Regions from separate parts of the Micromonospora sp. HB375 genome, predicted to be linked through region 2. Evidence: riboswitches for the same ligand, from Rfam matches in the RefSeq annotation. Region 2 holds a riboswitch; the other holds the start of a gene.
The links. Region 2 has a riboswitch for thiamine pyrophosphate ahead of thiE (thiamine phosphate synthase). Riboswitches for the same ligand answer to the same signal wherever they lie in the genome.
Positions count from the first base shown of each region.

Region 1: it holds a riboswitch for thiamine pyrophosphate, as region 2 does, so the genes downstream of both, J3R08_RS24315 (ECF transporter S component) here and thiE (thiamine phosphate synthase) in region 2, are expected to answer to the same signal.

Region 1 covers NZ_JAGGJO010000001.1:5,527,239-5,530,438, reverse strand. The annotation lists gene J3R08_RS24320 (ABC transporter ATP-binding protein) at 1-772, opposite strand, end outside; gene J3R08_RS24315 (ECF transporter S component) at 890-1,480, opposite strand; TPP riboswitch at 1,556-1,662, opposite strand; gene J3R08_RS24310 (alpha/beta fold hydrolase) at 1,739-2,575, shown strand; gene J3R08_RS24305 (sugar isomerase domain-containing protein) at 2,572-3,200, shown strand, end outside.
Region 2 covers NZ_JAGGJO010000001.1:6,208,803-6,212,002, forward strand. The annotation lists gene thiO (glycine oxidase ThiO) at 1-1,005, opposite strand, end outside; gene thiE (thiamine phosphate synthase) at 999-1,625, opposite strand; TPP riboswitch at 1,620-1,731, opposite strand; gene J3R08_RS27490 (DUF559 domain-containing protein) at 1,850-2,761, shown strand.

The DNA.
Region 1 (3,200 bases), 680 kb from region 2:
GCACGTCGCCGGGCGGCGTGGTGGCGTGCCGGGGTGGCGTGACGTGGCCGGGTACCCAGACCCCGGCGGCGGCCAGCGCGTCGCCGTGCGCGGCGAAGACCGCAGCGGGCGGCCCGTCGGCGCGCACCCCGCCGCCCGGTTCCAGCACCACCACGCGGTCGACCAGCGGCAGCGCCTCGGTGACCCGGTGCTCCACCAGGACCATCGTGGTGTCCGTGTCGAGCGCGTCCGCGACGGCCCGGCGGATCAGCGCGGCGCCGGCCGGGTCGAGGTTGGCGGTGGGCTCGTCGAGCAGCAGCAGTCCGGGGCGCAGCGCGAGCGTGCCGGCCAGGGCGAGCCGCTGCTGCTCACCGCCGCTGAGCGCGGCGGTCGGCCGGTCCCGGGGGTACGGGAAGCCGACCCGGCGCAGCGCCTCGTCGACGCGGGGCCAGATCTCCCCGGCGGGTACGCCCCGGTTCTCCAGCCCGAACGCGACGTCGTCACCGGAGCGGGCCATGACGAGCTGGGTTTGCGGATCCTGGAACAGGATGCCGACGCGCTCGCGGGCCTTGCGCGGGTCCAGCCCGTCGATCTCGACGGTGCCCTCCTGCTCGCCGGAGTCCTCCGGCAGCAGCCCGGCCAGCGCCGCCAGCAGCGTGCTCTTACCGGCGCCGGAGGGTCCGAGCAGCAGCACCCGCTCGCCGCTCTCCACCCGAAGATCCACCCCGCGCAGAGCCCAGCGTTTCCGTCCCCCGTGCCGCCACCCGAACCCCCGCAGCACCACCCCGCTCACCGCCCACCACCCCCTCTCCCGGCCCAGCCTGCGTGATCAAGGAGTTCGCGTCCGGAAAACCGTGCCCGGCGGACGCAAACTCCTTGATCACCGGGGCGGGGCGAGGCGAGGCGAGCCTCAGACCAGGGCGCGGTCGCGGCCGGCGGGGAAGCGGTCCAGGACGCCGGTGTTCGCCAGCGCGCGGGTGAGGGCCACCGCACCCAGGCCGGCCACCAGCAGACAGCTGAGCACGCCGAACGCGATGTAGGGCAGCCGGAACGTCGTCCAGCTCGTGCCGGGGTACCAGTAGAGAGCGTCGAACAGCGTGGCGAAGAGGCCGCCGCACGCGCCGGCGAGCGCCGCCGTGAGCGGCCGGTGGAGGCGGTACCGGGTGGCCGCGAAGACCGCCTCGACGCCCAGGCCCTGCACCGCGCCCTGGAGGATCGCCATCGCACCGTAGGGGGAGCCGAGCAGCACCGAGACGGCCGAGGCGACGGTCTCGGTGAGCAGCGCCGCCCCCGGCTTGCGGACGATGAGCGCGCTCAGCACGGCCGGGATGAGCCAGACGCCGTACATGACCGACTGGAGCGGGGCGAAGAAGGCGAACGGCCCGTCGCTGCCCTTCCAGAGGATGTTCCAGAGCTGGAACACGACGCCGAAGGTGACGGCGATGACCGAGGCGACGACGATGTCGACGGTACGCCAGCGGTTGCTGTCGGTGTGGTTCACGGTTGGCTCCCAGTTCGTCGAGGTGAACCAGGAGAAGACGCACGCCGCGCCCGGTGGTCACCGGACGGCGACGCGGCTGGAGGTCGACCGAACTCCCTGCGCTGGCATTACCCAGATCAGGTTCGAGGGTCTGCGGGCACCGGCCCGCACTCTCAGCGCTGTGCGCTCCCCTGTCGGATGTGAAGTTGTCTCGTCGCAGACGCTAGCACCGACCACGGGCCCCGGCCCAGCAGGGCGAGTGTCGGTATGGTGGCGATCATGCTGGTGGATGCGCGGGGACTGACGTTCGAGGTACGCGCCGGTGGCCCCGAGGGCGGTGACCCGGTCCTGCTGCTGCACGGCTTCCCGCAGCACTCCGGCGAGTGGGACGCGGTCACGCCCGCGCTGCACGCCGCCGGGCTGCGCACGTACGCGCTCGACCAGCGCGGCTACTCGCCCGGCGCGCGGCCGGCGGACGTCGGGGCGTACCGGATTCCGGAGCTGGTGGCCGACGCGGCCGGCGTGCTGGATTCCCTCGGGGTGACCCGCGCCCACCTGGTCGGCCACGACTGGGGCGCGATCGTGGCGTGGGGTCTGGCGGCGGCGCACCCGGAGCGGGTGCGGACGCTGACCGCGGTGTCGGTGCCGCACCCGGCCGCGATGGGGCACGCGCTCGCCACCGACCCGCGGCAGAAGGTCAAGTCCGCGTACATAGCGTTGTTCCGTAAGCCCGGTACGGCGGAAAAGGTGCTGCTGGCGTGGAACGCCGCCACGCTGCGCAAGCTGCTCAGCGGCGTGGGCGACGCCGGCGCGGTGGCCCGGTACGCCGAGCCGATGCGCGAGCCGGGGGCGTTGACGGCGGCGCTGAACTGGTATCGCGCGATGACCGGGGCGGACATGAAGGCGGTCGCCCCGGTCGGGGTGCCCACCACGTTCGTCTGGAGCGACAAGGACGTGGCGATCGGCCGGACGGCCGCGCAGGCGTGCGCCGCGCACGTCACAGGTGACTACCGGTTCGTGACGCTGCCCGGCGTCAGCCACTGGATCCCGGACGAGGCGCCCGGCCCGCTGGCCGAGGCGATCCTCGCCCGGTGCGCAGGAACGGAGGAGGCATGACGGTGAGCGCCGAGGCGTACCTGGCGGTGGTGACCGAGACGATCGGCCGGGTCGCCGCCGAGCAGCGGCGCAACGTGGCCGACGCGGCCGACCTGATCGCAGCGGCGCTGCGCGCCGATGGTGTGGTGCACGCGTTCGGCACCGGGCACTCCGAGGCGCTGGCCATGGAGATCGCCGGTCGGGCCGGCGGGCTGGTGCCCACGAACCGGATCGCGTTGCGTGACCTGGTGCTGGTCGGCGGCGATCCGGCCGACGTGCTCGGCCCGAAGCTGGAACGCGACCCGGCGGTGGCGCACCGCCTCTACGAGCTGGCGCCGATCCGGCCGCAGGACGTGTTCGTGCTCGCCTCGAACTCGGGCGTGAACGGGGCGATGGTCGAGTTCGCGTCCATCGTGAAGGAACGCGGGCACGGGCTGGTGGCGATCACGTCGGCGCAGCACTCGGCCCGGATGACGTCGCGGCACCCGTCCGGCCGCAAGCTCGCCGACTTCGCCGACGTGGTGCTGGACAACGGCGCCCCGTACGGCGACGCCACGCTGCCGCTGCCGGGCGGCGGCGCGGTGGGCGCGGTCTCGTCGATCACCGCGGCGCTGCTCGCCCAGCAGATCGTCGCCGAGGTGGTGGC
Region 2 (3,200 bases):
CCGGTGATGTCCGGTCGCGGCGAGCACACCCGGCTGCCCGGGCAGCGGCCCGATGATCGGCGCGTTGTCCGGCGTACCGGGGCGCAGCCCGGCGACTGCCTCCACCAGCTCGTACTCGACGAGTTCCGGCACCAGCTCCGTGGCGGCGCGCAGCAGTGTCAGCACGCCACCGGCGGTGACAGCGGTGTCCGCGCGCTCCTCGACCGTCGCCCCGACCACGACCTCGCCGCTGTCCCGGGGCACCAGGTAGACCGGCTCGCTGTCCGCGTACCCCCGGATCACGTGCCGGAAGCCCGGCGGACCGCCACCCGGCGCGCGCAGCCGCAGCACCTGGCCCTTCACCGGCCGGACCGGCAGGCCGGTCAGCGCAGCCGCGCCGCAGCCGGCCGCGACCACAGTGACCCGCGCGTCCACCTCGGACAGCGCGCCGACGCGCGCCGGGCGCAGCTCCACGCCGGCGCGCTCGGCGGCCGTGCGCAGCGCGACGACCAGCCGCCGCGGGTCGACCTGGTGGTCGCCGGGCGCGACAGCGCCGCCGCGCACGCGCGGCGCCAACGCCGGCTCGCGGTCGCGCAGCTCCGAGGGACGCAGCGGCGTGATCGGCAGTTCCAGGCCCTGCTGGTACGACCACAGCCGCCTCGCCTCGGCCAGGTCGTCGGCAGTGAGCCCGACGACGAGCGTGCCCTCGGTGCGGTAGCCGATGTCGACGCCGCTCGCCTCGGCCAGCTCGGCCGCGAAACCGGGCCAGCGGGCGGCGGACTCGACGAGCAGCGCGGTGAGTTCGTGCTCACCGAAGTACGCCTCGGCGACCGGCGACAGCATCCCGGCGGCCACCGACGACGCGCCCGACCCAGGCCGGTCGTCGTGCACCACCACGCGCAGTCCACGCTGCGCGCACCGCCACGCGATCGCCCACCCGACAGGCCCGCCCCCCACCACCGCCACGTCGTTAAGGAAGGGCCCCCTGTTAACGCCTCCGGTGGAGGAAGGGCCCCCTGTTAACACGTCAGGGCCCGCAGCAGCTCGGCGGTGGCGTGCGCGGGGTCGGCTGCCCCGCTGAGCGCGCCGACCACCGCCACCCCGTACGCCCCGGCGGCCCGCAGCGCCGGCACGCTCGCGGCGGTCACCCCGCCGATCGCGATCACCGGCACCGACACCGCCGTCGCGACCGCGCGTATCCCCTCGGGGCCGATCGGTTCCGGCAGGCCGGACTTGGTGGTGGTGACGTGGCACGGGCCCACGCCCAGGTAGCTCGCGCCCGCGTCCACCGCGGCCCGGGCGGTCACCGGTTCGCGGGCGGTCGCGCCGAGCACCGCGTCCGGGCCGAGCACCCGGCGCGCGGCACGCACCGGCAGGTCGTCCGCGCCGACGTGGCCACCGGCGGCGTCCACCGCGAGCGCCACGTGCAGCCGGTCGTTGACCAGGCACTGTGCGCCGTACGGCCGGCAGGCGTCGACCACCAGCCGGGCCAGCTCGTACGCCTCCCGGTCGGTGGCGTCGTCCTCCACGCGCACCTGCACGACGAGGTCTGCGCCCGCCACGGGCAGTGCGGCACGCAACACGGCGAGCGGGTCACGCCCCGGCCGGGTGTCGGTGATGAGATGCAGTCGTCCCAGGGACAGCACGGCAACGCTCCTCCCTGCGCCGGCATTACCCGGATCAGGTTCGACGGTCGGGGGCTCCCAGCCCCCCTCTCAGCCCGGTCCGCACCGGGCTCCCGTGGGTCACTTGCGGCCTACCGTACGACGCCTCCCGCCCGTACGGAAGCCCGGGTGAGGTTTTTCCCAGGAACCAGCCGTCCGCCGGATCGGGGCAGCGGGTGACCGTCCCGTCACGACACGCTGCCTGGGTGTCCGTTCCCGCCCGTGTTCCGCGCCGCCTGGAGATCCTGCCGTTCCGGGGCAGCCGTGCCGTCTCCGAAGGGCTACTCACCTGGACGATGCTGCGCGGGCAGACCTGGATCCGCCTGCTGCCGGACGTGTACGTGCACCGGGACGGGTACCGCGCCGACGACCACCGGATGTGGTGCGAGGCGGTGGCGTTGCGCCTGCCGCCGGGTGTCGTGCTGGCAGGGCGCAGCGCCGCGTGGTTGTTCGGCGCGGACGTGCTCCCCCGCGACGCGCCGGTGACAGTACTGTTGCCGACTGCTGCGCGGCTGCGACCGCACCCACGGTTGCGGTTGGTCCGGTCACCGCTGCCGGAGCGGGACCGCACCCTCGTCGGCGGGCTGCCGGTCACCACGCCCCTTCGCACGGCGTTCGACCTGGGCCGGCAGGGCTCACTCGCCGAGGCGTTGGTCGCCGTCGAGGCGCTGCTGCGTCGCCGGGCCGTGAAGCTGCCCGCCCTGCGGGCCTACGCCGCCGCCCGGCCGGGCTGGCCGGGCGCTCCGCTGTTGCGCGAGGTGCTGGCGCTGGCCGAGCCGTTGAGCGAGTCCCCGATGGAGACTCGCCTGCGGCTGCTCCTGCTCGACGCCGGCCTCGGCCCGCTCACCGCCCAGCACGAGGTACGCGCCGGTGGACGCTTCGTGGCCCGGGTGGACCTGGCCTGGCCGGCGCTCCGCATCGCGGTCGAGTACGACCGCGACCACCACCGCGAACGGGCTCACTTCCGCCGGGACGTGGCTCGCCTGAACGCGCTGCGCGCGGCCGGGTGGCTCGTGCTCCGCTTCACCGCCGACGACGTGCTACGCCGGCCCGACGCCACAGTGGCCCTGGTACGCCAGGCCTTGGCAGAACGTCGTGCCACCGAGGCGAACCACTGATCCGTGCCCGCCGCCACGAGCCTCACCCCGCTACGCCCCCGGCCCGCCACACGTCACCGCTGGCCCCCATTTCGCCACCTACCACCCACCGGGCCCCCGGCTCGCCGCCCGCCACCCGTTGGTCCCCGGCTCGCCACCCGTCGAGCCGCCCGAGACACTTACGGGCGTCAGAGGCCCGCCCGCAAACACCCATCGCGTTCCACTCGTCGCCAGATCCAGCCCCGAGTGGAACGCCATGGGTGTCTCAAGGCCCTTATGACACCCATGGTGTTCCACTCGTCGTGAGCGCTGCCTGTGGGTGGCACGCTATGGGTGCCTGACGCGTGGGCGAGCCTTGATGGGGCGCAGGCCGCGCGGGCGCGCCCCCAACCGAGGGCGCACAGTCCACGTGCGGGCGGAGCCGAACGCGTGGGTGAGCTGAGCGCGCGGGCAGCCCGGT